DNA from 3 places in the Acetilactobacillus jinshanensis genome. Region 2 is predicted to be linked to each of the others. Evidence: a T-box and tRNA genes for the amino acid it is inferred to sense, from the RefSeq annotation. Region 2 holds a T-box; the other regions hold tRNA genes.

Region 1 (11,750 bases), 270 kb from region 2:
ATTACGTCAATAACTGAACAAAAATTTCTTATTATTTATAGAATAACGGTGATAATGCCGCAACGTACGGAAGATTACGGAAACGCTGCTGGTAATCGATCCCGTAGCCAACGATAAAGACGTTTGGAATCTTAAAACCGACGTAGTCAGTATCAACTGATACTTCCCGACGTTGAGGTTTATCCAATAATACACAAATCTGAACTGATTTAGCGCCTAGCTCCATAAAATGATGCTTTAAGAATTTCAACGTGTGGCCACTATCGATCATGTCTTCAACAATCAAAACATCCCGACCTTTAACGGGTGCAGTAGTATCTTTAACCAGTTTTACTTTTCCGGTTGACTGGGTGCCGTTAAAGTAACTAGAGGCGTCAACGAAATCGATTTGAATTGGCAACTTAATCTGACGGATCAGGTCAGTCATAAAGACCATAGCACCCGTTAAGACACCAACGACCAACGGATGTTTACCCTGATAATCACGGGTGATTTGACGACCTAACTGAGCACAGCGCTGCTGTAACTGTTCTGGACGATATAATACTTTTTGAATTGGGTTACTATTCTTTTTTACCATCATACACATTTATTAAGCCTTCTTAACACTTAACGATTAATCCAAGCCAACCCGATGGAAGATGTAGTTGACGTAACGCAAGTGGTAATGATAATCAAACGCATCATCGATATCAGCTTGGGATAACCGTTTTCGAATCACTGGATTATTTTCAACAAGTTTCTTAAACGAAATCCCCTTTGTCCACGACTTGGCCGTTAACGGTTGAACTAAATCGTAGGCCTGTTCACGGGTCATCCCGGTATTAATCAATTTCAATAAGAACCGCTGGCTGTAAATTAAACCATGCGTGATGTTCATGTTCTGTTTCATCCGTTTCGAGAAAACAGTTAGATTACTTAGAATATGATTAAAGCGGTGAAGCATAAAGTCTAACAGGATCGTGGTGTCAGGCATGATGATTCGTTCAACACTTGAATGTGAGATGTCACGTTCATGCCATAACGGAACGTCTTCATAAGCAGAAATGATGTGGCCACGGACCACTCTGGCTAAGCCACAGATGTTTTCATCAGCGACTGGGTTTCGTTTGTGCGGCATGGCACTGGATCCTTTTTGACCTGGGGCAAAGTGTTCTTCAACTTCATGGATTTCGGTTCGCTGCAGACTGCGGATTTCAGTCGCAAAGTCTTCTAACGTCGTGGCAATTAAGCCCAGTGTACTGATGTAATCAGCGTGCAGATCACGAGGTAAAATCTGACTGGTAATTTCCTGAGCCCGTAAACCAAATTTATGGCAAACGTAGGCCTCGACCTGCGGTGGCACGTTAGCAAAGGTACCAACGGCACCGGAAACTTCACCGGCTTCAACTTCCTTTGAAGCAAATTTAAAACGTTTCAAGTTTCGTTTCATCATGGAATACCAACGGGCCAACTTCAAACCGAACGTAATCGGTTCAGCATGAACCCCGTGGGTTCGGCCGATCATCACGGTATTTTTATATTTGAGGGCCTTTTCAGCAATTGTATGCTTCAAGGTTAACAGATCTTTCATTAAGATTTTGTTAGCTTCTTTATAGCGGATCCCGTAAGCTGTATCTTCAATATCGGTGCTAGTGACACCGTAATGGATCCATTTCCGTTCAGGTCCAAGTGATTTTGAAACGTCACGGGTAAAAGCCACCATGTCATGATGGGTAACGGCTTCAATCTTAGCGATTTCTTCATCAGTAAACGATGCGTTCTTCTTAATTTTTTCGACGTCACTTTTCGGAATCTTGCCTAATTTAGCCCAACCTTCGTCAACGGCAATTTCAACCATCAACCAGGTTTGATACTGATGATGTAAAGTCCAAATGGCTCCCATTTCAGGTCTTGTATATCGATCGATCATTATTTATCGGCCTCCTGCCAAACGTTCTTCAAGATATGCGTGTGATCACGGCTAGCACCAACGGCAAACGTATCTAACGGAACACCGACCATCTTTGATACTGATTCTAGATAGTTCCGAGCATTCTTTGGTAATTCAGCAACCGTCGTGCAACAAGTAATGTCTTCATCCCATCCTGGGAAAACTTTATAGATCGGCTGGCATTCTTCCAGGACCCGGTTATTAGCTGGATAATTATCAATTCGCTTGCCATGGTATCGATAACCAACACAAACTTTAATGTCACCGATACCTGATAAGGCATCTAAACAGTTCAATGACAGATCCGTAATCCCTGAGATTCGAACGGCATGTTTCAGAACGACAATGTCTAACCAGCCTAAACGACGTGGACGGCCGGTGACAACGCCATATTCATGAGCCGCATGTCTGATGTGATCAGAGACCTGATTATGCAGTTCCGTTGGGAACGGACCGTCACCAACACGGGATGTATATGCTTTACATACCCCGACAATACGGTTAATGCGATTAGGACCAATTCCAGAACCCACGGCGGCATTACCAGCAACCGTATTCGATGAAGTAACGAATGGATAGGTCCCATGATCAATATCTAGCATTGATCCTTGAGCGCCTTCAAAGAGAACGTGCTTGCCTTCATCTAAGGCATGATTAATTAAGTAAGACGTATCACAGACGAACGGTTTAATGATCTGGCCATAGTGATAATATTCTTTAAACATTGAATCAAAATCAAGCGGCTTACGATTAAACACTTTAGTTAAAATAATGTTTTTAATCTTTAAAGCTTGCTTTAATTTCTGAGCGAAGACTGGTTTATCAATCAAATCAGCCATGCGGATGCCAATTCGTTCTAATTTATCCATATAAGCTGGGCCAATTCCTTTACCGGTCGTCCCGATCTTCTGGCCTTTCAACGATTCCTGTAAATGATCGAATAAGATGTGATATGGCATTAATACCTGGGCTCGGTTAGAGATTCGGAGATTGTGAACCGGGATGCCGTTCTGACGTAAGTAGTGAATCTCGTGCAATAACGACTTGGGATTAATTACCATGCCATTACCGAGGACACCTAATTTATCCGGATATAAAACCCCTGAGGGAATTAATGATAGGTGGATGTGTTTCCCGTTTGTGGCGATGGTGTGGCCGGCATTGTCACCACCCGAAAACCGGGCAATGATGTTGGCTTTTGAACTAAGGAAATCGGTAATTTTACCTTTTCCTTCGTCGCCCCATTGACTACCAATAACTACAATAGATGACATAAATAAAGACCTCTCAATATAAATCACCTACCGAAATTGGTACCTTAAAAAAGCATGAAAAATGGGCTTAATTTCATCTCTAGAAATTAAGCCCTCACACTTAACGAAGTAAGAAATTGTGTAACTTGATACACTAAAGATTGCTTCGAAGTCTCAGCAAACGCCAAGACCTAATTTCGGTAGTTATTTAATTAACAAGTAGATAATAGCATTAATTTGAACGAAATCAATGCTATTTTAATGTTTATTAATGTTTATTTATGATTTGAACTTTAAATAATGAACATTGCAGACCAAATGTGGATCAACAGCCATCATTTTATTACCTGGCAATTTCTTAAAGCCGTTGATAAATAAACGAGTTGCAGTCCGCTGACAAAAATCACACTTTCGATCGACCGGCATTGTAACGTCACACCACGTCATTAAAAATTTACTGGTTGGAATTTCATCATCGGTCCGACCAAGTGTCGCAATGTAATACTGGCATCCCGCAAAAATAATCGGCACCGTCGGATCAATGTCATTAAAAATATCTGTTAATTGAACCAACTGTTGCTTGGATAAAAATTGTGCCCCGTCAACTAAAACGTGATTAACGGGAAATTGTTCCTTAGCCTGTTGTTTAAAGCGGTTTAACGATTTCTGATCCCATTTCTCAGGGACACGTAGAGTTATGTCGCAGACTTCATGACCGTTATTAACTTGGCCTTTGTCTTCACCTGACATCAGGATATCTCGACCGTGATCATGCTTGATAAGTCGTAGAAGTCGAGTCGTTTTACCCGACGTTTGTGGCCCGTATAAAAAAATCTTCTTGCTCATGATTATAATTTACCGTGTTCCTTACATTTATCGTAAAAATCAGCTAATTTTTCAACGATCTTCGAATCCAGCATCCGAACGGAGATTTCGTGATGACGGAGCTTGGAAATTGCTGATTTACGTAAATGACACTGCGTTTTAAATTTCTTGTTGGGAACATTCATATCCCGAATAATTTTTTTAGCTTTTTTCACGGTTTCTATGTCCATTGACGATCATCCTTTTTATCTAGTTCTGCTGTTGCAATTCAGAATACTCGGTACTTCAATACCGAGATAAATAAACGTTAAGCAACAACTTTTTAACGTTTATAGTTAATTAATTGATTGTTAATATATTTCTCAATCATTTTTCTAGACATGTCACCAACGGTACCTGCATAAAATGTAGGTGACCATAAATGACCGCTCCATAGCTTCTTCTTAGTTTCTGGAAATTGCTGAAACCATATCCTAGCGGATAAGCCTTTAAAAGTTTTAATAACAGATGAAATAGCATCAGCTGGTGGAAAACTGACCAATACATGAATATGGTCTGGTAAGACCTCTATCTTTTGAATTACGATGTGATGATTATCAGCAATAAACTTAATAATTCGTTTCATAGCATGCTGTAGGTCTTTAGTAGTAAATACCATCTTACGATATTTGGTGATCCAAACTAAATGGTAATTGAGATTATGCACATTAGTACGATTTTTAACTAACATATACATCAGCTCCTATACACTGGTAATAATAGCATTCTATCTGATATATTAACAGTCATATGTGATATAATATAAGTGCATTAAGGAGGTGAAAATAATGTTAATTACAAAAGGAATTAAAGCAAAGTTGTATCCTAATCAATACCAACAAACGTGGCTAAACCAACAGCTCGGAGACATTCGGTTCATCTGGAACCACTTCTTAGCGATTGAAAAAGCTAAGTGGCTTAGTTATGCTGACAGCCGTTCGCTTCAATGTGAACTAGGCATCTTGTACCAGTCGTATCAGAATCTGTTTCAGCACCGTTCCAAAGCGCCAAAGTTCAAGTCTAAGAAATATTATAAGCAGTCCTATCGGACTACCAGTATTCCCAAACAGATTAATAAGCCACACGTATTAAAATTGGCTAAGTTAGGATATATGAAAGTCCATTTCAATCAACCACTAGTCGGTAAGATTAAACAGGTCACAGTCACACATGACTCCACTGGAGACTACGTCGCAAGTCTTACGGTAGAATACGAGAACCAAGTATCATTGCCGAAGACGAATCAAGCAATTGGAATTGATGTAGGATTAAGCAACCTCGCTATCTTATCTACTGATATGAAATGGAACTTTAAATATTACAATAAAGCAAATGAAGCTAGAAAGCACAAATGGCAAATCCTATCAGCTAGGCGTAGACGTGATGCCATTAAGGATATTCGATATAATCAGCATCTCCAGAAGAAGATGCCTAACCATCACGTCAAAACTTTAGTTGAATATCATAACTATCAGAAAGCAAAGCGTGAAGTAGCTAAAATTAACCGTCATATAAAGAATCAACGGATTAATTATCTACAAATTCTAACCACATGGCTAGTAAAGCATTATGATTTCATAGCAATCGAAGACCTAAAAGTCTCTAATATGCAACATAATCATAGACTAGCTCGGGCGATTGCCTGTGCTTCGTGGTATCACTTTAGGACATTATTAGCCTATAAGTGTGTATGGTATGGTAAGCATCTCGAGCTAGTTAATCCTAAGGATACTAGCCGTATTTGTCATACTTGTGGTAAAAACACGGGCGTAAAGCCACTGGATATTCGTAGCTTCGTTTGCCAGTATTGCCATACTAAACAAGACAGAGATGTGAATGCCAGTATTAATATACTGCATTTAGGCTTGGAACAAGCCATGGCTAACAACTCTACCTCTGTTCAAGATACTTCTCTACAGTTGTGTGTTGAATAAGCACGAGCGTTCCCAAGAACAGGTACGTAAGGTGCTAAGCTAGAAACTCGGTACTTTAGTACCGAGTAGTTCATAATTGACAACAGTAATTATAACATTGGGAGGAAAAGATATGAGTACAAACCTGATTCCGGCAGACGTTGCCATGCTTCATGTTTTGGAATCGTGGCGCGTTAAAGACCTCTTTGGTTATCCCGCCGGATCCCTAAATTCATTAATGAATGCTTTAAATTATGAACATCAACGCATCAACTTCATTCAAGTTCGTCATGAACAAGTCGGTGCCCTGGCGGCTTCAGCTCAGGCTAAATTAACGCATCACATCGGGGTCGCTTTTGGCTCTGCTGGTCCCGGTGCCGTTAATATGCTAAATGGTTTATACGACGCAAAGGAAGATCACGTTCCAGTATTAGCGATCGTTGGCCAGGCCAACAGCGATAATCTCAATTACGATTATTTTCAAGAATTTCCGGAAGCTCCAATCTTCAGTAATGTGGCCTGTTATGACCGGATTGTGATGAACGCTCAGAGTCTTCCCCACGTTGTCGACCGAGCAATCCGGGAAGCTTATCAACATCAAAGTGTCGCTGTAGTGATCATCCCTAACGACTTAGGCTTCGTTAAAATTCCCGACCGTAAATATAGTTCAGCTCCGCATACTATTGTTAAACCAAGTTATCCAAAAATATTTCCGCAAATCATTAATCAATTCTTGAAAATGGTAAAACAAGCGAAGCACCCCGTTTTTCACGTTGGTAAACAAATCGGTGACAGTGGGAAGTTACTGGTTAAATTATCACAACAATTACAGATTCCAATCATGATCGATGGTACGGCAAAAGGATTAATTCCTGGTGAAGTTACTGATCTAGGGACTGGCAACCGAATCACGTCAAAAGTTGCCAATGAGCTAATGGACACGACCGACTTGGTAATCAGTCTTGGAAGTGAATTCGCCCTGTCACATCGCTATTATGATAAGCATCCCTTTAAATTTATTCAGGTTGACCGACGCCAAAACTGTCTCGGTTATCATCATCCGTTAGATTTAGGCATTTGGGCTGATCCAACCGAATTCATCAAGGCTGTCCTTAAGACTAGCGTTCACACTATTCACCAACTCTACTATTCATCCGTAATTAAGGACATTCAAAACGAAAATCAATATCGTCATCATCTAGCCATTAAAAAGACTAACCCAATTTTACCCACACAGGTCTATCATCAGATCAACCGAATCGCGAATGATAAAACGATCTTTTCAGTCGACATTGGTGACAATACCGTCAACAGTTTTCGCTATTTAAAAATGGGCACTAATAATCAGCTCGTCTTTTCAGCGCATTTTGCCACGATGGGATGCAGCATCCCTGGTGCGATCGCCGCTAAACTATCGTATCCGCATCGACAAGTCTTTAGTATTGCTGGTGATGGTGCCTTTTCGATGGTCATGCAGGATTTAGTTACCGAACGCAAATACCATTTACCAATCATTAACGGTGTGACGTCTAATAATTCCACTAGCTACATCAAGAGTCAGCAAGCTGATTTATCGATGAAATATTTTGGTGTTAAATTAACTGGTCAAGATTTTGCAATGATTGCTAAAGGGATGGGTGTTAAAGCAATTACGATAACTCAATTTAGTCAATTAGCTCACACCTTTGATCTTGCTAAACGGGTTACCCAAAATGGTCAGCCAATCCTACTCAACATTGTCATATCTGATCAACGTGCCCTACCGATGAAAAAACTGCATATCCACAAACAAAACGGTAAATTCATCGAAGTCTGTGACAATCAATCTGATTTACATCAATTTTTTGCTAAATATAACGGGAAATCACTGAAATCACTGCCAGAATTACTTGCACAAGTTGCGAAGCAGCGCCATTAGTGAGAAAATATGAATTGGATTATAATCCATTTCCACAAGGAGGGAATTGTATGCAAATTTCTGGTAGCGTGGCTACGTTCTCTAAACCCGAAGTTAAAGTACTTCATCAGGTTATGAAGGTCCAAGATTACGTCAAGAGTAACAGCGCTGGTGACCAAAAGCATTTAGATACCCCTGGTATCACTAATTTAGCCGATATTAACGATGCTATTCAAAAGGACAACAAATTAGACTTAAACAATCGTCAGGATTTAGATACCCCTGATTATGCTCATGCATTAATCAATTACGTTAATACATTTGCTGTATACGCATCATCAATGAACACGTATACTCCACAGATCGACAAAGTATGTAAGAGTATCGTAAGTCAGCTCAAAGACTACTTAAAAAGCGCTAAAAAGTAATCTTTGATTAATCAAGTATTCCGTAATCAAGAATACATAATACTATAAAAAGAGATCCTTAAATGATTAATTATTTAGGGATCTCTTTTTGTTTTATTTCTTATGGTAAAAAGAAAGATGCTTAAAAGCGCCATTCTTTAATCTTTCAGCAAGTAACCAACTTGCCACGGTGATTAACTGTCTTGATGTTCACCTATAGAATAACAGATATTCAATCATCTTTAATTATGATAAGATTATTTTGTTAGGCTACATCTTTTTGTCCCAGCTACTTGATAGCAAAAGAGGTGATAAACATTCATACGTTTATAGTTCTAATTTTCTCTGCAGTCTTGGGCTTAATTTCCAATTTAGCGTATTTTATAATCACTAATTGGATGAAGCGCCATTCCCACCATAAGAATTAACTTAAGGGCGTGGTTAATATCCATGCCCTTTTTTGATAAAAAAACCTGTTACCAATTGGCAACAGGTAAAAAACATTCACACGTTTGTTCTAATCTCTCTGCACTTTTAATATATCGTAAGTATCTAATTATGTCAATCGTATGGTCTATTTAAAAGTTAAATGTTTACCCCACACAATAAAAACGCCCGATGATTAATCGGACGCTCATTAATCGGGGTATAAATTTGTGGAAGATATTTATTTACGCCAAAGCATTATGCTGGCAATGAGAATTGCACAAACAATAATTCAGGACATGGTAAATAACTAGGACGAAGATTTAATGAAGATGACAACTTGTGATTGTTTGCACAATATCTCATCACCAAACATTATAATATATAATTTCGTTATATGTGTTGATTTTGTTTATAATTATTGATTTATAAACATATTTTATATTGTAATACTTAACTTTATAAATTATTTGATAAAACTAAAAAAGAGCGTCGTTTTAGGCGCTCTCTTTGATGGATTAAATGCATAACCAAAGGGACTAACCTTTAATAATGCATTGCTTAAGTTATAACAAAATATGGAGGATATCGGGCTCGAACCAATGACCTCCTGCTTGTAAGGCAGATGCTCTCCCAACTGAGCTAATCCTCCAAGACACACTAATTATAACACACATGACTGACGCATCAAGCCTATTGAAGCTAATAAAAAATTAATAATTAACACGACGATCAATGTTAACCTGAAGCTGGTCAACTAAATCAACGACCTTCTTAGATACTCCACGGTTATCTAAAATCATGGTGGTGTAATCTAACATTCTGTTCATAACAACAACACTGTTACTTACGATAACTTTGATGTTCTTAATAGCGCTCTTCATGGCAGCAACGCTAACCTTGATGTTGCGGATTTCACGTAAGTTAACACTCTTGGAATTATAAACGTAGTTAACAGAGTCAACATCGGCACTGATCATCTTGACGTCGCTTAATACCATATTAACTAAGTTAACACGGACATCATTCATATTAGCGGCAACGTGATCAACGCTAGATAATAACTTAACGCTTACAGCATCAGCTTTGTTAGCAACTACGGCATTTTCAAGAGCACGAACGACCTTAACGGCTACGACGTTCTTAACAACGTCTAAGTTTCTAACAACGTTCATAACATGGACGACGTTAACATCACTAACGTCAATTTTATGCTTGATAGAATTAACGTTGGCGCTAACTACATTCATCTTGTTAGATAGATTCTTGACCAGGTTAACCATGTGCAGCATGGAAGCAACATTGAATTTTGATACATTATTTACGTTTGAGACATTAACCTTTGGGACATAACTTTTGACATATAAAGGTTCCTCTCTGTTCAAAACCAAATAAATATAATCAACATTATAAGATGTCATACGAGGCCTCATATGACTATGTATGTGGATACTTAAAAAGCCTCACAATTCATAACAATCGTGAGGCATTATATACGTAGTTTATTAACGATGATGTGATTCCACACGATTGTTATCACTCGTGCAGAACGATTATGTAAAGATACTTAAATAGGCTGTTGAGCGCACGAGCGTTTTAGAAATAATGTATGCACTAAGACGACAACGTTAACATTGACTCGTTTAAGCATTTTTATCTCCCTTTCGTGATATTGTTTACACTTATAATAATAAACTATTAAATATAAATATCAGATAATTATTTAAAATATATTAATAATATTATGAAATATTAAAATAATGTTTGCAAATTAACGCCATTTTATCAACCAACTAAAAAAGAGCGCCCAACTTACTTGGACGCCCTTTCTTAAATTCTGAACGAGATTAATTATTGAAGTTAAAAACGATTCATAGTAATTCCGTAAAGAATATCCACACATGGTGCGATCGTACTACTTATCACACTTAAATGTTTATTCATTGTAATTGTATAGGAGGCAACTAACTTTCAGGAGTTAGACGGCCCCACCAGCGAGCATCTGTTTGCCGCCGATCAGCAATCGTTCCTTAATGGATGCGTTGCCGAACGCTGACGCAGAAGCTCGTGCTAATGAAGACGTACCGTTTAACAAAGCATTATTCTTTAACATAATACTCAACTCCTTACTGATCAGCCACCCCGCTGTAGCGGACTGGCTTCCGAACACAAAAATCATTACATGAAATTGAACTTAAAATCGCGTCTTTGTCCTTTCGGACGGGCATATGTTCTGTCTTTTGCACTGGAGCCATCTCCTTTATGGATCTCGTAAGTGAAATCTAGTCAACCCCGATTTCAGCTTACGGTTATGTTATATAACTTATTTATAGTTTTGTCAACATAATATATAAAATATTTTAAATTAGTTTAATAAACAGAAAGTATTTAATATAATGATTACTTTTAGTTCCTTTATTCATTAAATACAGTACCAAAAAAGGCACTCGACCAACTATGGGTGAGTGCCTTTTGAACGCCTAACAAACTAAGCAACATAATAATAACAATTACTAATACATGCTTACCTCACCAGACATTATTAACTGTACATGACTTTGGATTCCTAATGATGTTCGTTTCAGCATCTGCGATGTGTTCAAAATTAAGTTAATTAACGACCTTTACTTATTATTTTCACGTAAAGCTTTTTGAGCAACCACGTTCAAGATGTTCCATGGACGGTCAAAGCCTGGCTGGAAGAAGAAGTCACAGTAAGCTAAGTCCATGACGGTTAAGTGCTGCTGAATAGCTAATGAAATGACGTTGATGTCGCCAGTTTCGTTCATCTTGGACATTACCTGGCCACCTAAGACACGCATCGTCTGTGGATCGTAAGTTAACTTGAAGTAAACCTTGGCGTTACCTGCTTTGTTTGGTACGAACTTTGGACGATAAGTATCAACAACGAAAGTTGACTTAGCGTTAATGCCAAAGTGAGCAGCGCTGTCCTGCTTAACACCGGTTGATGCAAATTGGTAACTGAAGACATGTAATGCACTGGAACCAGAAACTGCAGGAACTTTCTTGTGAGCACCTAAAGCGTTCATAACGGCA
Region 2 (11,750 bases):
AGATGACTATGTTTTTTAGCAGCCGTCTTCTTAATCACGTCTAACGGAGCTTTACTAATTCGACCAGCAACCACGGGTTTCCCTTGCTTGATAATGCCAGCCTTTTGATAAGCAATCTTAGGTAACGTATCACCCAGGATCTTCATGTGATCCCAGCTAACGGTTGTAATTGCAGAGACGTCAGGAATTAAAACGTTGGTCGAATCATAACGGCCACCGATCCCAACTTCGACGATCACAACGTCAGCATGATGTTCAGCAAAATATTTGAACATCATTGCTGTGATCACTTCAAATTCAGTTGGACCACCATCGGGCAACGCTTTATCCAACGCTTCTGCCACCGGGGCAACGGCCTTGGCTAGGCGAAGAATTGTTGAATTACTGACGGGCTTGCCATTAACACTAATCCGCTCGTTGAACGTCACTAAATACGGTGACGTAAAAGTACCGACCGAATAACCAGACTGCTGGAAAAGATTTCGTAGAAAAGTAACTACGGATCCCTTCCCGTTAGTTCCAGTTACATGGATCATGTGCTTAATTTTATTTTGCGGATTACCCAATTTTTTCATGAATAATCGCATTCGATCCAACGTTGGATCTCGTTTAAATTTATGACGACTCGCGATAAACGCTAACGCATCATGATAAGTATTCATGAAATCCTTCTTTATTTTTGACTGTTATTAATCGTAGCTAAACGTTTCTTAGCGGCATTTAACTTTGATAAGTTAGCGGCTTTCTTAGCTTTTTCGTTATCAACTAACTTCTTTGGAGCGTTCTTTACAAAGCCCTGGTTAGCTAACATCTTTTCAGAACGTTTAACTTCATGGGTGAAGTTATCGATCTGATCCTTAGTCCGCTTAACTTCAGCTTTCATGTCAACTAACTCGGACAGTGGAATACTAACCTGAGCATTATCCATAACACTGGTCATGGCTAACTTAGGTACCTGAACATCACTGCCAACTTTGAATTCCTTTGGATGGCAGAAGCGCTGAATGTAATCGTAGTTCTTCTTAAAGACTTGCTTTAAGGTTGGATCATTCGTCTTGATTAAGATGTTGACACTGCTGGACATCTTGGCATTGACTTCAGCCCGGATGTTACGAACGGTCTTAATCAAATCGATTAAACGACTCATTTCTTTTTCGGCCTGTGGATCATTGAATTCAGGATGATCAACTGGGTACTTAGCTGTTGCCAATGCGTTACCAACATGTGGCATTGCTAACCAGATCTTTTCGGTAACGAATGGCATGACTGGCTGTAATAGACGTAAGGTCTGATCCAATACGTAAGCTAAGACGTTCTGAGTATTCTTCTTAGCCTGGGCATCGTCACCAGTTAAAACAGCTTTACTCATTTCAATGTACCAGTCACAGAAGTCATCCCAGATGAAGTCATAAATGCAACGACCGGCTTCACCGAAGTTGAACTTGTCATACTGTGCAGTGATGTGATTAACAACGTGGTTTAAGCGACTTAAGATCCATCGATCAGCTAAGTTCATCTGATCACGCGGTGGTAAGACTGGCTTCTTCATGTCACCTAAGTTCATGATGACGTAACGGCTAGCGTTCCAGATCTTGTTAACGAAGTTCCAGGCTGAGTCCATCTTCTTGTAACTGAACTTAATATCCTGACCTTCGGTAGTTCCGTTAGATAAGAACCAACGTAATGCATCGGCACCGTACTTCTTGATGACGTCCATCGGATCGATCCCGTTACCAAGGGATTTACTCATCTTGACACCGTGTTCATCACGAATCAAACCATGTAATAATACATGTTTGAACGGTCGCTTACCAGTGAAGTGTAAACTCTGGAAAATCATGCGTGATACCCAGAAGAAGATGATGTCGTAACCAGTAACTAACGTATTGGTTGGGAAGTAACGCTTGTAATCATGGGCGTTAGTATCAGGCCAGCCCATGGTTACGAATGGCCATAAGGCACTTGAGAACCACGTATCTAAGACGTCTGGATCTTGTTTCCAGTTTTCAGGGTCTTTCGGTGCATGTTCACCAACGTAAACCTTACCAGTCTTCTTGTTATACCAAGCAGGAATTCGGTGGCCCCACCATAACTGACGTGAAATACACCAATCATGAATGTTGCCCATCCACTGCATAAAGGTATGTTCGAAACGCTTTGGAACGAAGTCAACACGGTTACTAGTCTTTTGATTTTCCATAGCGCGTTTAGCTAACGGCTTCATACGAACGAACCATTGAGTTGAAAGACGAGCTTCAACCTGAACACCGGTTCGAGATGAATGACCAACGGCATGGACGATTGGTACGATCTTGATAATCTTGTTTTCTTTTTTTAAATCGTTAACCATGGCTTTACGAGCCTGGAAACGAGTTAAACCTTCGTATTTTCCGGCGTTAGCGTTCATGGTTGCGTCTTCGTTCATGGTATTGATTTGTGCTAAGTGATGACGTTTACCAACCTGGAAGTCATTTGGATCATGGGCCGGCGTAATCTTAACCATCCCGGTCCCAAACTTAGGGTCAGCATGCTGATCAGCAACGATCGGAATCTTACGGCCAACTAACGGTACGACAACGTACTTACCAACGATGTTCTTATAACGTTCATCATGAGGATTAACCGCAACGGCAGTATCACCAAACATGGTTTCTGGACGGGTAGTCGCAATTTCAATGTAGTTATGGCCATGGAACTTGGTATCGTCAGCAAATGGATATTTAACGTGATAGAAGGCACCCTTATCATTGTGATAAGTAACTTCAATATCTGATAAAGCGGTTCGAGCCATCGGGTCCCAGTTAATGATGTATTTACCACGGTAGATTAAGCCTTCCTTATATAACTGAACGAAGACTCTACGAACGGCTTTCTTAAAGCCTGCATCCAGGGTAAATCGTTCACGGCTGTAATCTAATGAAAGGCCTAACTTAGCCCATTGCTTTTTAATTGTAGCTGCGTAATGATCTTTCCATTTCCAAATCAGAGCGATTTCTTTCTTACGACCTAAGTCGTAACGGGAAATTCCCTTCTTACGCATTTTAGCTTCAACTTTAGCCTGCGTAGCGATACCAGCATGATCCATCCCTGGTAACCAGAGAGTGTCATAACCTTGCATTCGTTTCTGACGGATCAACATATCCTGTAATGTTGTATCCCAAGCATGACCTAAATGAAGCTTACCGGTAACGTTCGGCGGTGGTAATACGATTGAATACGGCTTAGCCTTCTGATTACCACTCGGCTTAAAGATTCCTTCCTTAAGCCATTTCTTGTACATACCAGCTTCAACTTCGTTTGGGTTAAATTTCGTTGACATGTTAACGTTTCTCATATGAAATTCACCTCATTATATTTAAATCAAAAATTAATATTACCAAACAAAAAAGCACTTCTTCCTAACTAACGATAGGACGAAGTGCTTCCGCGGTACCACCTATTTTAGATTATTTATCATAATCCCACTTAATTTCGTTTAACGATCGTTGATCGGACAGGCCTACTCTGTTCAGTCCATCTACTCACAAGCTACGTTCACTCTAGCTAATTAAGGGCTTCTCATTAGCGCTCTTTCCCTGTATTAAATTTAGCTAAAATTACTGACTTGCTCTTAGTATTTATAATTAAATAATAGCTAATATCCTGTGTAGCGTCAAATAGATTAAAGCAACTGAGAAAAGATTTTCTTTTGCGAATCCAAGAATTCATCATCAGGATGAATCTCAGTGACTTTAGCATTAGCTAAAGCCTGTTTCGTTAAGCCTTTAACATCAATTAACTTTTCGTATTCACGTGATTTTTCAAGATTTGGCTTAGTCTTAGGAGACGGCGGCGTAAAGATCGTGCAGCAGTCTTCATAAGGCAAAATCGATAATTTGTAGGTTCCTAATTTCTTGGCAATCGCGATGATCTGGTTCTTATCCATTGATAATAACGGGCGAAGAACGGGTAGTGTCGTGACGTCGTTAATGGCGACCATGCTTTCCAAGGTCTGGGATGCAACCTGACCTAATGATTCACCATTGAAGATCCCACTTTCGTGACGCTGAATCGTAACTGCCGCAGCTAATCGATACATCATTCGACGCTGAATTGTCATCAGGTAACCTTCAGGAACCTTTTCCTTAATTTCTTCCTGAATCTTGGTAAACGGGACCTGAATAAAGTTAATGTGACCACAGTATTTAGCTAAATTAGCCGTCAGTTCTTTAGCCTTATTTAAAGCCTGTTTACTGGTGTACGGCGGACTGTAGAAATGAACCATGTCCACTCTAACACCACGTTTCATGGCTAGATACGTGGCAACTGGTGAATCAATTCCACCTGATAACATCAAAGTAGCACGACCCCCAGTACCAACTGGTAAGCCACCGGCACCAGGAATGGTTTCGGTCATTAAGAAGATTCCGTTAGTTCGAACTTCACAACGAACTACAATGTCGGGGTTCTTCATTTTGGCTTTAATCTTTGGGAAATGCTTAATGACGGTACTTCCTAAAGCATCATTAACGCCATAAGTATCAAGCGGGAACTTCTTGTCCTGACGCTTAGTACTGATCTTAAACGTCGTTCCGTCGCCATGGTATAATTTCTTAACCATCGCAACGGCAACTTTTTTAGCTTTGTCGAGATTCTTATGATTGTCAACTCGAACGACGGGTGAAAAGTTTTCAATTCCAAAGACACCCTTTAAATGATCCATAACTTTAACTGGATCATCACCGTTTAAACGGACGTGAAGTCGGTCCCATTGAGCGCTAACGTCCACATTTTTAAAGCTATGCAGAGCATGCTGGACGTTTTTGCCTAATTGTCGAATAAAATCGCTTCGATTTTTATGCTTGGTGGACAATTCACCGTAACGCACCATGATCTCAGTGTATTGCATTGAGTTCGTCCTTTCTTTCTTAGCTTAACTTACTGAATTGCTGATATAATTTATTGAAAACTTGATTAAAGCGTTTGGCTTCAGCAACGGTATTTTGATCGCTTAATGAAATTCGAATTGCGCTTCGTGAAATCGTTTCTGGAACCTTCATTGCACTTAACGTGTGGGATGGAGCACCGTTCTGTGAAGAACATGCACTGGTGGTCGAAATGTAAATTCCGTACTTTTCAAAAGCATGAACTACGGTTTCACCACGGACACCCTTGATTGCAAAGCACAAAATATGCGGTGCAAAGGTATCATCATTCTTAGAAAATACCTGAACCTTTGGAAATTTCTTGACGTGATTATAAATTACGCTCTTGACCTGACGCTGATGAGCAATCTTTTTTGGTTCATCCTGCATATCAAGACGGAGTGCTTTAGCCATTGCAGCAATCCCTGGTAAGTTTTCGGTACCACTGCGCATGCCAAATTCTTGACCACCGCCATCGATTAATGGAGCAAACCGACGGCCATGACGAGCGTAGATAAAGCCCGTTCCACGTGGTGCATGGAATTTATGACCAGAAACTGCTGCAAAATCAGTTCGACCATTAAAGATCTGTTTTTCAAGGCCTTTACCAACGGCTTGAACAGCATCAACATGGAAATTAATCTTTGGGTAATGCTTTAGTAATTGAGCAATTTCTTTAATGGGTTCAATAGTACCAATTTCATTATTAATCGCCATTACCGATACCAAAATCGTGGTTGGACGAATTGCGTTCTTCAAATCAGTAATTGAAATGCGACCGTACTTATCAACTGGTAAATATGTGACGTCAAAGCCCAATTTCTCTAGGGTATGCATTGAATTATATACGGCCGCATGTTCAACGGAAGTCGTAATAATGTGATTACCGAATTTTCGTTTAGCGAGAGCTGTACCTTTGATGGCCCAGTTATCACCTTCACTGCCACCACTAGTAAACAGGATTTCACTTGGCTTGACGTGTAGTAAATCAGCAATCTGTTGACGTGACTGGTTTAATAAACTATGCGCTTCAGCACCGAAATCATGTAAACTAGATGGATTACCCCAAATTTTATCACTAACGATATCATACGTTTTAAGTGCATCTGGATTTATCTTGGTGGTAGCACTGTTATCAAAATAAATCATGTAACGACTCCTTACTTATTATGCTTGTAATATTCTTTTTCAATTCGTTTGGAAGCCCCTGGTTCAACCTTGTCGATTGCACTAGATATAGTGCTTAAACTGTCATGATAATTATATTCATTTTCAAATAAGGCACGAGCTTCTTTATTAGCATGGGCCACGTTGGCGTATGAATTGCGATAACGATTTGAATACTGCATTAACTGTTCAGATAATGCAGCATCGTCAATCAAATCATTCGTCTTTTCACGTAGTTTGCTCATGTCAGTTCGAATCGTAACTAGACGTTTATTAATGTCATCCATACTGATCTTAACTTGATTGATCTTATCAGAAAGATGCTTCATCTCATTAAAGACGATGTTGTAGTAATCAATATAACTCTTTGGTAGCCCAGGTAAATTCAAACGACTAACCTTTCGATTAATATTATGTAAGGTCAAGCCAAATTTACTGATGCTATCGCGGGCGCTTGATTCTTCACGGTTTAAATCATAAACCGAATCGTTAATCTTTCGTTGCTGGGTTTCGATGTTACCCAACTGCTTTTCAGCCTTTTTCTGATGATCTAATGCATCAGAATAGATTACGCTGTTACTGGCCATAGCGTCCATATCCTTATGATGAACAGCATCGATATGGGCTAATTGATGACTCAATTTCTTAGTCGTCTGAATTTCATTATGATTTAAATCATAGTTTTGAGATAAGCGACGAAGCTCCGTCATCAAGACGTAGTTCTGTTTCTGGGCATGTTCGATGTATTCGGAAATAACATCAACATCGTTATTAACCTGGCGTTTAGCCTTAATTTCTCTCGCCATGGCATCATATAGCTGGTTGATCATCGTTTCGATCTGATGACAGTTACTTTTAACCTGGTTAATATTGAGGCCCTTTAATATGCCAACGGTTTTTTTAACTTTTGCTTCAACATACTTAACAGCACCCTTTAAATCCTGTTCAGGAAATTGATAACCTGAATTAAGCATATAGCTTAAGCCATGCTTGATTTCAGAGACTTGCTTTGGATAAATGGTTGCTAAATCTTTATATAAAGCTGGGACGGACTTCATATAAAGGCTCAAGGTGCTGGTGTTAGTTTCCAGCTTTTTTAACGCTTCTTCTGCTGAATCGTGGTCCCCATTTTCAGCTAACTTAACAAAATTATTGTAGAGACTTTTTACATAGTCTAAATAATCCTGAATTTTATTTACGCTAGGCCCATAAATATAGTTCTTGGTTAATAAACTCTTGTGGATCTTACGGAGCTTATCATTATAACTAACCAAGGCTTTGTGCTGATGCTGGGATAATTTTGATAACTGACCTAAATTGGATTTGATGTCTTTAATGGATGTCGTGATTTCACGAACGACCCGATTAGCATGGAGATATTCCTGGCGAGTCTTTAAAAAATTAAGACTTCGTGAATCACGTTCGATATCCTGAATTAAGCGATCGACAACGTCAAATGATTTGTCATGAATTTCGTGATACCGATCTCTATCATCCTGAAACTGTTCCAAAGATTTACCGGATAATTTAGTTCTACCAACTTTTTCTAAAGCTTTCCGTAATGATTCACCCTGGATGTTTTTATTTTTCTTTTCAACCAAGCGAACTTTTTGAAGCAATAAATGTTGATAGATTACGACAGCTAAATAAGCCACACCAACAATCACAATAATTGCTATTAATATGCCTAGCATGATTTTTATCCCATCCTTGATTAGTATTTTAGGTCATTTAACAATGAAATATGAGAACCAATGTAAATTATATCATAAACAATTGGCTATTGGCCTATAAATCAGGATAAATCACACAAATCAGAACCTAAGAAACGACTCCACTTTGACAACGAATTACAATCAAGATATTATAATAAGTGTGTAAAATAATGCAGCAATGTACGGTAAGCTCGTCAACATATTGGTACGCATGAAGTTTGATTAGTAACCCTCCGGCTGCTGAGGTGAACGTTCAGATCAATATGCACGAATACTAAGTACATAACTAAATTATTTTACTCCAAATTTTTAATTGGAGGAATTTTTAATGAGATACACAGGTCCTAGTTGGCGAATTTCCCGTCGTTTGGGAATTTCCTTATCAGGTACTGGTAAAGAATTATCTCGTCGACCATACGCACCAGGAGATCATGGTAATGGCCGTCGTCAGAAGTTATCCGAATACGGCATGCAGTTACGTGAAAAGCAAAAGTTACGTTACATGTACGGCTTAAGCGAACGTCAATTCTCTAACTTATTCGTTAGAGCCGGACGTATTAAGACCGGTCGTCATGGTGATAACTTCATGATTTTACTTGAACGCCGTTTAGATAACATGGTTTACCGTTTAGGTTTAGCCACTACTCGTCGTCAAGCTCGTCAATTAGTTAACCACGGTCACATTACCGTAGATAACAAACGTGTTGACATTCCTTCTTACGAAGTCAAAGTTGGCCAAGTAATCGGTGTTCGTAAGAAGTCTCAGAACATGAAGGTCATCAAGGACGCCGTCAAAGCCGTCGTTGGTCGTCCACCTTACGTATCATTCGATGCTAAGAAATTAGAAGGTAAGTTAACTCGTTTACCACAACCTGACGAACTTAACTCTAACATCAACGATGCATTAGTTGTTGAATACTACAACAAGTTACTCTAATTAATGTCACTAATGTTTATAGAAATATAATTAAGTGCTTCGCTTTTACGAAGCACTTTTTTTATAACCCAATTTAAAAAGGAGTCTTTTTCATGAGTGATACTCCCACGAATTCCGTAAACGATCGCTTAGATCGAACCATCAACGGGACACCTAAGATCAACCCTGATGAACAACGTAAATATTTAGGGACCTTTCGAGAACGGGTTTCTTTAGCCATTAAAATCAGTGATTTAAAATCTCAAAATGCGTTTAACGGCTTTAAAAAGGACCTTGAAGCCCACCCTAAATATTTACTAATCATTAACGGTAATCTAACACAAAACCTGACGATGCCCTACTTAGCCTATGCTAGTCAGCATAATATCGACTTTACGATGCGGACCGATTCATTTTACTGGACCCGAAGTCAGGATTACGGATTAATATATGCATCCCATCACAACGCCATTAATCAATACCCCGTCAACGTCATGCAGAAATATCCAGCTAAAACGGATAATCATAAGGGTAGTTCTCAGTCACCAAAAAGTTCAAAAAGCAAATCATCACTGTGGACTAAATTAAAGAAGTTATTTTAACGAGAAGGAATATCCATGTTAGCAATTAATATCTTAATGATTATTTTCACCCTATTGCTTTTAGGCATCGGGACCTTTTTATTTATGCACCGTCATAAGACGTTTCTAATCTTTAAAACGTCTGACCATCATCTAATTGGCAGTGTCGTTAAGAATTTCGGCATTACGTTCATCATTGTCGGGATCATTTCATTAATCACGATTTTGACCCAAAACACGATTTATATATGTATTGCTCTGATAATCGGTTGTATTGCGGTCACTGCATTTTACCTTTGCATTAGTAAGTTCATTCCTAAGTCCTAGGCAATGTAAGCGCTTAAATATTTGCTTATCTTCGAAAGGCGGCTAAAATAATTGTTAGTAAGGTGATAAATATGACAACTAATTACCAACAAATTTTAGTCCCAATCGATGGTTCTAAAAACGCTAAACTAGCTTTTAAACGAGCTATGACTGTCGCCAAAGCTAACCACGCTAATCTTCATTTAGTTAACGTCATCGATACCCGGGCTTTTGATAACATTTCAAGTGTTGATGAATCCACAATTGATCAATTGACAAAGGACACCAAAAAATCACTTGATAAGTATCAAGCCGTTGCTAAAAAGGCCGGTTTAAACGTCGATTACTCCATTGAATTTGGTTCACCAAAGACGATCATTTCTCATCAAATGACTAAACGTTGGCATATCGATTTAATTATCATGGGTGCTAATGGTTTAACCACTGTTGAACGAGTACTGATCGGTTCCGTTGCCGCATATGTATCTCATGCCGCACCTTGTGACACGTTACTAGTTAGAAAATAATTTAACATTTTAAGAGATCTTAAAAGGACCGTTCCACGATTTAACGTGAAATGGCCCTTTAATTTTGCCTAAATTTGAGATGGCAACGACTCTGGATGTTGGTAAACATGATGAAAAGCGTGTGCTTGGCGTTTTGCTGATTCAGCATTACTAGGTTGATTTAAGCCTAGATAATTTTGGCTGATCTGTGTATAGACATCCCTTAATTTATACATTGAATGAATTTTAGCTGAATCACTAATCGTCTGAAAACAAACGGCATTTGAGATCTTAAACGCTTTTAATTGATAGAATAATTTAGCTAATTTTAATCGTAAGACAATGAATAGCCTTACCCGCTGATGAATCTTAGTAGCGACATCAAAGTTTAAGTGTTGTTTAGCAACCTTCGCAAATTCCAGTGATTTAACATAATCTTTCTGCTTGAAGTAAACACAGCTAATCCCAAGATTAGCCCAAACTCGATAGTATTTATTAATCGGACTAAAGTTTTGAATAACCGTTTTATGAAAATAATATAACGCATCGCGATCATCATCATTTATGTACGAAAGGAGCCCCTGATAACAGAAATATTGTGGCATTTGATGATGGACCTTAAATTTATGGACTGGAATTCGTGATAATTGTCGTTTAGCTTTTTGATATTTGTCTTGCAAAATGGCTTCTTCAACATCGACTAAATTAATCGATGGCCTGATAACGGAATGAATCGGAATGTTCAAACGTTGACCAATTCGCGCTAAAATTCCCAACTTAGGACAACTGTTCCGGTTTTCAATTAAACTAATGGTCGCTTGCGCGCATATCCCGTCAGCTAACTGGTACTGTGATAGTCCGGAATTGATACGGTGATGTTTAATTATTTTTCCAGAGACTTTCATGAACTTTCACCTAATTATTTAAGAAATCTGTGAATGTCGGAAACATTTGGTTAAATGATCGTTAACCACACCAACGGCTTGTAAATACGAATATAAAGTTTTCGGTCCAATTCGTTTGAATTGATAATAACGAAATTTTATCAGAAACGGTTCAATAAATTTGGAATAATCCAAGGGTTCATTATTATTCACAATTAGATGATCCAACGGCGTATTATTTACAGGCGACCAAGTTAAATGGCGGAGTGTAATTCCCGCATGATGCAATTTAACTAATCTTTTAGCATTGGAAATAATCGCCTTAATCTTTAATCGATTCCGAATTATTTTCTTATTATTTAGCAAACGTTTTAAATCGGCTCCCGAATACCTGGCTACTTTTGAATAATCAAAATTATCAAAAGCTTGATAAATGGCATCCCGTTTCTGCAAGATTAATTTCCACTGGAGTCCCGCTTGGAAAATCTCTAACGACAGTAGCGCAAACAATTGCTGTTCGTTATATTCGGGGACGCCCCATTCTTGGTCATGATATTGTTGCAAAAGTGGATCCCGATTAGCCCACGAACATCGCTCTAAATTTTTAATATTAATCATCTCTTTCACTTATAAATACGTAAAAAAAGCGCTTAATTATTAAATTTTTGGTTTAATAATTAAACGTCGTTTTATGTGTAAATTTTTAAATTAATTTTACTTCTGTTTTAGCGGAATAAAGTCATGGTGTAACTTTGAACGATGCTTAAATTC
Region 3 (7,924 bases), 780 kb from region 2:
GGATTAATTATGATGGTCTTGATCACGATGTTCGCTGGTTTAAAGGTGTCCCACTAATTTGCCAACGCCCGGAATTACCCACGGGATGTGAATTAGTTGCCGCCACCATGATGCTTCAATATGCAACTGGTAAAAAATTAGATAAGATGAAATTAGTTCGTGAAATGCCAAGGAGTACTAACCCTAATAGAGGTTTTGTCGGTAGCCCTTATAAGACCAGTGGTTGGTGTGTATATCCTGGTGGCTTGATGAGCGTTGTAAATCAATATACCCATGATAAAGCATGGAACATGACGGGATGCACAATTACTGATATTAAAAAGCAAATTGATCGTAATCATCCCGTTGTCATCTGGATGACTGACATCGATGGCTTTCCAACGCACGCCTTAACGGTTTATGGATACGATAAACATCACCTGTTTTTAAATGACCCGTGGGCAAACGCCCGAATTAAACGTTCATTATCGTTTATTCGTAAACGTCGAAGTAAAGATGGCATGCGAACGATTAGTTATCATTAACGAGATCCTAAACTATAGAAAGTTAGACCATGATTGGTTTGGACTTCGAGGTACTTGTGTTTAACGAGATAATGAATGGCGTTATTAAATTGATTTGCTTTTATATGGCCAAGACGATTTAATAGCGTTTTTTGATCTAAGTAATTGATACATGAATTATCTGAGCCATCGTGCATGATTTCATTAATTCGGTTTGCAATGGGATGAGCTTGTAAGTCACGGTTGTGATTAGTTAAATTAACGTATTCCATATTAGTAACCTTCTTTACATAAAAAATAAAGGACTTAATTTATAAATTAAGTCCTTTATTTTTATCTTTAAGTTATCTTCTGCTTAGACGAGCCCGAACGACGGCTTTACAACGGTTTAAATCCAAGATAATTTTGGTAACTGAAGTTTTACGATGATTCATCATTCCTTCGGCCTGGATTAGCATATGTTTTTCGTTAATGGCCGTTACTTCTAACTGCGGATGAACAATGTGATTATTCTTAAGGATCCGTTTGATGTGATCTAGCGAATCAGATTTATTAACGGCTCTAATCTGCATTTTAATACTGACGTTGTTAACTAGCCATTCAGCGATTGAGTCATCATGGAACATAAACTGAATCGTTACGATGATGATCGTTGCGGCAATCGCAATGATGTACATCCCGGCACCAACGGTCATACCAATAGCAGCAGTACCCCAGATACCGGCGGCGGTGGTTAAGCCACTGACTTTCGTATGGCCGGTTAAAATCATTCCGGCACCCAGGAATCCAACACCACTGATGATCTGCGCGGCAATACGTGATGGATCAAGGCTGATGTTATGCATAGCTAAGACATCATAAAAGCCGTACTTAGAAACTAGTGTTGTTAGCGCGGCACCGACAGCCACTACAATATGGGTTCTAATTCCGGCACTCTTGAATTGTCGAGAACGTTCATAACCAATTGCACCACCACATAGCAATGCGACTAGCAGACGGACAATCCATTCAATTTCAGTTGACGCTGAAATATTATCACTCCCCGTTCACTTTTACGTTTTATAAATTAATCATGCTTCGTAGGAAATAATGCCAAAACAATGGCACAGATGAAACAGATAAATTCAAGAAACGCACTGGTGTTTTCGATGATGATCCGTGGCCAAGTCTTACCAACCGATTCATGAACGATGGCTTGTAGAACCCACGGTGCGACATAAGTTAAGAAAATCCAGTAAACACTAATCCCGGCGTTGCGGTATCGACGAATCGTAATACTGATACACGGGATTAGAGCTACTAAACAGTAGGCCAGTAATAATACCAATCCAGTTAATTCAACGTGCGGTTCACCCTTTAGATGTCCCACTAATGCCCAGATTAGAAATACAAATCGAATTAACCAGTTCCACATAAATGGCCACCAGTATTCGGTTCGACTACTGTTACCTTTAAAATTAAAGTAATTTTTCCAGAATAATTGATATGCTTTAAATAAATTTACGTGTCTTGTACTCATTAGTAATTATCATCCTTTAACCTTTAACATCAATAACTTTAGATTAGATTATCCAAAATCAATTTTCAAATCAGTTCCTTAAAAAGCAGTCCATCGTGTGGTCGTTCACCATTCCGCTAGCTTCCATAAATGCATAAATGATGACGGGACCGGTAAATTTAAAACCGTCTCGTTTCATGGTTTTGCTGATTTTTTTTAGAAAGTGCGGTCTGGGTTGGGACTTCCGCATGATTTTGATAATGATTAATGACCGGTCGATTATTTACAAAACGCCATAAGTAATGATTTAAGTCAATGGATCGTTGATTTAATCGATTAACTACTTTGGCGTTATTAATAATTGCTTTTAACTTCATCTGGTTACGAATAATTTTGGGATTATTAAGTAATTTAGGTAACTCTGGAGTCATTTTCATAACTTTCTGATAGTCAAAATTATGAAAGGCAACTTCAAACGCCGGCCGTTTATGTAAAACGGTTCGCCAGCTCAAGCCCGCTTGCATGATTTCCAATGACAATAATTCAAATAGCTTTCGGTTGTCATGCAACGGATGTCCCCATTCATGATCGTGATAATGTCGCATCAATGGATCATTAACGTTTGCCCATGCACATCGGTTAAGTCTAGTTGACATCAAATCACTTCAAAATTTTGCCATGGTACATGTCCGAGTAGAACTTAATCTGCTGCGGAGTATTATTGCTACTGGTAAATTTAATGATCTGCTTCTGATCTTTTGGCGCAGCTAAGCCTTTAGCCTTTAACTGGTAACCAACGTAGCGAGCTAAGCCATCATATCCGGTGTAAATCGCGGGTTGATCATTAAATTCATGACTGATGATTGAGCGGATGTACGGGTAATGGGTACAGCCTAGAACGACCGAATCAATATGATATTTTTTAAGTGGGTCCAGTAACTTATGAACGAGTGCTTTAATCTGGGGTAAGTTCTTGGAGCCACCTTCGATTAAACCGGCTAAACCAGGACAAGGAACTGAGAAGATCCGGTGGGATGACTGATACTTATCTAACTGACGATTGTACTTTGGTAAACTCATTGTCAACGGCGTTGCCATTACGGCAATGTTCTGACCACCATTGTCAACAGCTTGCTTTAAAGCGGGTTCAATCCCAAAGATCGGTAAATTGGGATGCATTTTAACTAATTCACTCTTAGCTGAACTAGTTGCTGTATTACAGGCAATTACAAACGCCTTAATGTGATGATGCTTAGTTAAATCGTTAAAGACATTGTTGGTCAAGTGAACGACAGCTTGCTTGCTGCGTTCACCGTACGGTGCGTTCTTAGAGTCACCATAAAAGACAAAGTCTTCGTGAGGTAGCATCTTAGCTAATGTCTTAAGCGTACTAGTACCACCAACACCTGAATCCATAACACCGATTGGTTCTTGATTCTTATTCATATAATTACTTCCTTAGTAAAGTAAATTCGATAACTTAGAAATAACCATTATTTGGTTCAATTCCTTATTATAGTTAAATAACGAATGTAATTAAATGAAAAGAAAAGCCGTTTTATTAGTGAACGGCCGGTAAACATAATCAATTTAGTTGTTTAACAATTCTTTACTAAAACGTTCGCGATTTTTTCAAGAATCTTTTGATCCTGTGCGGTGAATGCATTTAGTTGGTTAGAATCAAGATCGAGAACACCGAGAACTTGATCAGCTTTCAATAACGGAACCACAATTTCAGATTGGCTAGCGCTATCACAAGCAATGTGACCAGGAAACTGGCTAACGTCCTTTACTAATTGTGGTTTTTTAGTCTGAGCAGCGGTTCCACAAACACCTTTTCCATTCGGAATGATGTTGCAAGCTAATTTGCCCTGGTATGGTCCTAATAAAAGATCGTTAGTCTTGGGACGGTACTTATAAAACCCTGCCCAGCTTACTTTATCGTTAGTTTGCATTAATAACGCCGCAACGTTAGCTAAATTAGTGACGACGTTGTCAACGCTGGTCGTTAATGCGTTGGCTTGAGAAATTAAAATTGAATCCATAATAATCACCTTTTAAAAAACGGTCGTTTTATTAATGGTGCCCTGAACGTCTGGAGTCGTTTTAAAAATCTTCCAGTCTACATCAACTAACTTTAGTTGGTGTAATGCGGCAAAATTAAAGTTTAATGATGGCTTGTTAAACATGAACTGTTTAACAACTGCTGCTTTAGAAACTTTAAAATGATCTTGGTCATCCATATGTTTAATTAAAAAGTTAAGCAAACCCAATGTATCCGAAGTCTGGGTCTTTTCCGTTAATTTAGCGTTCTGGTCGTCGTTAATGTTTTCATCAAAATTCGTTAAACTGTTGACGATTCGAGGTCGAATTTTGGGCTTCTTGGCCATTCGTTTTAATTGTTTTCTGCTAATTCTCATGGTGATTACCACTTTCTAAGGCTTTATTCTTGATTACCACTTCTGCGTAATGAATGATGCTTAAAGCCATGACGGCATATTCAGCAATCGCTTTCTTTAAATTCGGGTAACCGTGCGTTTTGAAATGCTGAACGATGGTTCCCCGTTTATTAATCGGCTTTAAATAGCTGAACATACTGTGAGGATTATTCATGTATCGAACTAGCCCGCCACTGTAAATTGGGATCACGTTAATTTTTTGAAGCTTGGTTTGTTTGAGCTGTAAATTATAGATGATTTTAACGGATTCAACAGCGACTTTTAGTAAATTACCGTCATCGTTAAAATGAATATCATTGTGATCATCAACAGTAAAGTGTAAATTGATGCTAAAGCCTAAAGCCTTAGTGTCGCTAACCTGAAGATGAGCAAAATTGACTAACGTAACGACGTAATGATATGCGTCTAGAGGTAATAACCTTACGTTCAATCCGTAAGGTTGTTTCTTCATGTCATCCGTTAAATTCTCGAGATTTAGCATTGTAGTCTCCTTTAAAGTAAAGTATCTTCTGTCCTTAATATCTTATGTTATAATTAATTTGTCAAATCGATGGAGGATTAGCTCAGTTGGTCCAGAGCACTTGCATCACACGCAAGGGGTCGTGGGTTCGAATCCCACATCCGCCATAACAGTTAGTAAAAAAGACTTATCATTTTTTATGATAAGTCTTTTTCTTATCTCGTTATTTTGATTAATGAATAAATCCGGTCATAACACCACCGAGAACAACTAACGCAACACCTGATAAGGTGTATGCAAGCGATTTACCACTCTTGTGCTCACGGAGAACCACTAACCCGATGAATGTCGCAACGACAGTTGTCATCTGAGATAACGTAAATCCAGTTGAGACACCGTTTAAGATCATTGAAATCAAGTACGATAACGTTCCAAAGCCAGAGTTAAATCCAGTTAAAACGTTAGTAAACGTTGCTTTACTCAAAACAGCATGGGAACGTGGGTAAAAGATTAAAGCGATCAATACAGCACTGATAATCATACCAACCGTTTGGCCAGGAAACGTTGACCAGCCCGAAGCATCTGGGATTCTTGGCAACGTGGAACAAGCAGTGTAACCAATTCCCGTTCCAATAATTAGTTCCAGAACATACTTGATGAACTTCTTTTTATTTTTAATGGATTGGTGTTTTTTACCGGTGCGGGTCGTTAGAAAGACTCCAAGGATAATTAGGACAATCGCAATTCCACCAATGGTCTTAGCGATTGCACTTTTCCAACTACCAAAGAATGCAACACCAATAAAATTAACGCCAAGTAGTTGAATTCCCGCGGTAATTGGGGATGTGGTGGCAACACCTAAATTAATGAATGCTCGGTATTGGGCTAATTGACCTAATGACCAGCCCACACCACCTAAGAAACTCCACCAGAAAATTGATGGTGTCATCAGCGGCTGTTTGATTAAATAGATCAAAATCCCAACGACTAAAGCACCATAAGTGGTTCCAACTAACTGTTGAATTGGTTTACCGCTACATATATGCGTCCATAGTGGTGTACAGCCCCAGAAGAACGCTGGTAACAACGCAATTAAAATATTCATTTGTCAATCACTCCTTGGTGTTTAATTGGGTTCGAATAGGTCCAATATTACACTGTTATGAAGTATATTACCTGATTAAGAAATAAATAAAATCTTAGTTATCAAGGTTATTAAAGCCCTGAATTAAGAGCTTTAAAAGAATTCTCTGGGATTGATTACTCATTCCTTTTAAGAGTTCAGTCCCCGTAATTAAGCCTTTCTTTCGGTAAGCTGATAAATAGGTTTTACCGGATTTGGTCAGTTTAATAATTTGGCAACGTCCATCACGTTTTGAGCGTTTCATTTCTAATAAACCCTTTTTAACCATTTTCTTAACGACTTCCTGAATGGTCTGATGAGCACAGCCCATGAAAATGGCTAGGTCCGTCATAGTACTGTTTGGGTACTTATTGGTGTAAAACAAAACGTCTGCTTGACGTGAAGTTAAACCAACTTTACGGAGATGTGAATTCCGGTTTCGGTTAATCGAATTCGCGATTTTTAAAAGTAATGAGATCAATTTATAACGATCTTTAATTCGTAACATTTTTAAAAGACCTTATGAGGAATGATTTCACAGTTGAAATTATCGTGTCCCGATGCTAATTGAGTAATATCAATATGAATTAAGCCAAGTCGATCTAATGACAGTAAGTCAAAGTTTAAGGAATTTTGGTTAGTTTTTAGAATTTTGATTAAATGACTCTGGCTTGTTGAAACACGCCAGTCGTAATTAGATTCATTAACTAATTCCTTTAACAAAGACAAAGCGTCATAACGATCACTCTTTAATGCTTTATATTGATGAGAACGGAGATTAGCGCCTAAATCGAAATGTTTGATATTCGCTTGAACTTTAGGGTTAATAGCGGGTTTATGAAGCATCTTTTTAACTGTTTTCTTGTTAGGTTTCATTAAAAAGCTCCTTTATAGCAAAAATAAGGCACCTCAAGAGGTGTCGTTTGCTTGCCTGTTACGCAATTTAATTATAACATATGTCATTTTAAGACGCTGACAAAAAATGCCGTTGCTTTTTAAGCAACGGTTGATGATCGTTATATTTTACTTCTATTCCATTTCTTCAATTGATTTGGTTGCCTCGTCTTTGGCCATAGTCACGCTTAAAGTTATTTGAAATGTGCTTAATATTTTCACAGACTTCTTTTGGTAAATAAAAGATCGCGTTTATTAAATATCGGGTTGTCCGATTATAATCGGAAGCATTTAATTTTAAAACTACAATAATAAGAACTAACCAGAAAACTACAGAGAACATTATTCAAGACCTCCCGAAAGTTTGGCCACCATTTTAGCTAATAATTTATCTTCGGTATTAACCTGTTGCGTTAAATAATTAATTAAACTCGTTTTCATCATTAATTGCTTTTTTAAACTATCGTTTTCTCGCATAACATCGATTAAGTTAATTCGTTTCATAAGGCAAGACCCTTTCATGATAATGCTACGTTTAAGTTTGTTAACGTAGTAATCTTCAAGGACGTGAATCCGTCCCTGGTATTAATGTAGAGATACGTGAACTAGCTAGTCATTGCTTTGAATATTCAATTTGCCTATCTCAATTAGCAATTTTTATATTAGTCCCTCGTTAACAAAAATGCAACGATAAATTAACACCTTTTGATATTTTGTTAACGGTGCTATAATAGCGGTAGTTAATGAGAAGGAATTGATATTTTGGTAAACGTAAACGAAACGAATTTAGCAAAGTACGTTCATGACGCGATTTTTAACAGTCATTTATCGTTACGAAAAGCAGCTAAAAAAGTCGGTGTATCAGCCGCCTATTTATCTAAATTAATAAATCATAAAGCAAATTCAAACCCTAAACCGTCAACTTTAAAGAAAATGGCCGACGGCTTAAAGATTAGTTACACTAACATGTGTAAAATTTTAGGTTAC

Evidence for each region. A T-box is a leader RNA that pairs with one kind of tRNA and senses whether it is charged. The one in region 2 lies ahead of ELX58_RS06495 (valine--tRNA ligase), so its partner is inferred to be a tRNA-Val.
Region 1: it encodes a tRNA-Val, which carries the amino acid that the T-box ahead of ELX58_RS06495 (valine--tRNA ligase) is inferred to sense. The anticodon was not compared.
Region 3: it encodes a tRNA-Val, which carries the amino acid that the T-box ahead of ELX58_RS06495 (valine--tRNA ligase) is inferred to sense. The anticodon was not compared.

The regions. Positions count from the first base shown of each region.
Region 1 is NZ_CP034726.1:1,079,496-1,091,245, reverse strand. Features, by position in the region: gene hpt (hypoxanthine phosphoribosyltransferase) at 32-589, opposite strand; gene purB (adenylosuccinate lyase) at 617-1,912, opposite strand; gene ELX58_RS05050 (adenylosuccinate synthase) at 1,912-3,207, opposite strand; gene ELX58_RS05045 (ATP-binding protein) at 3,466-4,032, opposite strand; gene ELX58_RS05040 (hypothetical protein) at 4,035-4,241, opposite strand; gene tnpA (IS200/IS605 family transposase) at 4,334-4,741, opposite strand; gene ELX58_RS05030 (RNA-guided endonuclease TnpB family protein) at 4,839-5,984, shown strand; gene spxB (pyruvate oxidase) at 6,097-7,881, shown strand; gene ELX58_RS05020 (hypothetical protein) at 7,932-8,288, shown strand; tRNA gene ELX58_RS05015 (tRNA-Val) at 9,273-9,345, opposite strand; gene ELX58_RS05010 (hypothetical protein) at 9,407-10,114, opposite strand; gene ELX58_RS08090 (hypothetical protein) at 10,672-10,806, opposite strand; gene ELX58_RS05005 (FAD-dependent oxidoreductase) at 11,318-11,750, opposite strand, start outside.
Region 2 is NZ_CP034726.1:1,348,790-1,360,539, forward strand. Features, by position in the region: gene ELX58_RS06490 (bifunctional folylpolyglutamate synthase/dihydrofolate synthase) at 1-662, opposite strand, end outside; gene ELX58_RS06495 (valine--tRNA ligase) at 674-3,334, opposite strand; T-box leader at 3,407-3,621, opposite strand; gene thiI (tRNA uracil 4-sulfurtransferase ThiI) at 3,662-4,888, opposite strand; gene ELX58_RS06505 (cysteine desulfurase family protein) at 4,908-6,053, opposite strand; gene ezrA (septation ring formation regulator EzrA) at 6,065-7,765, opposite strand; gene rpsD (30S ribosomal protein S4) at 8,115-8,723, shown strand; gene ELX58_RS06520 (YueI family protein) at 8,816-9,304, shown strand; gene ELX58_RS06525 (hypothetical protein) at 9,320-9,610, shown strand; gene ELX58_RS06530 (universal stress protein) at 9,682-10,116, shown strand; gene ELX58_RS06535 (helix-turn-helix domain-containing protein) at 10,185-11,000, opposite strand; gene ELX58_RS06540 (DNA-3-methyladenine glycosylase I) at 11,019-11,543, opposite strand; gene ELX58_RS06545 (D-alanine--D-alanine ligase family protein) at 11,694-11,750, opposite strand, start outside.
Region 3 is NZ_CP034726.1:511,832-519,755, forward strand. Features, by position in the region: gene ELX58_RS02555 (C39 family peptidase) at 1-524, shown strand, start outside; gene ELX58_RS02560 (hypothetical protein) at 521-775, opposite strand; gene ELX58_RS02565 (MgtC/SapB family protein) at 848-1,486, opposite strand; gene ELX58_RS02570 (DUF805 domain-containing protein) at 1,570-2,022, opposite strand; partial or broken gene ELX58_RS02575 (DNA-3-methyladenine glycosylase I) at 2,093-2,657, opposite strand; gene murI (glutamate racemase) at 2,662-3,447, opposite strand; gene ELX58_RS02585 (GAF domain-containing protein) at 3,600-4,046, opposite strand; gene ELX58_RS02590 (hypothetical protein) at 4,059-4,421, opposite strand; gene ELX58_RS02595 (hypothetical protein) at 4,411-4,941, opposite strand; tRNA gene ELX58_RS02600 (tRNA-Val) at 5,013-5,087, shown strand; gene ELX58_RS02605 (GRP family sugar transporter) at 5,153-6,025, opposite strand; gene ELX58_RS02610 (MarR family winged helix-turn-helix transcriptional regulator) at 6,120-6,551, opposite strand; gene ELX58_RS02615 (hypothetical protein) at 6,554-6,919, opposite strand; gene ELX58_RS02620 (hypothetical protein) at 7,086-7,280, opposite strand; gene ELX58_RS07820 (hypothetical protein) at 7,280-7,441, opposite strand; gene ELX58_RS02625 (helix-turn-helix domain-containing protein) at 7,700-7,924, shown strand, end outside.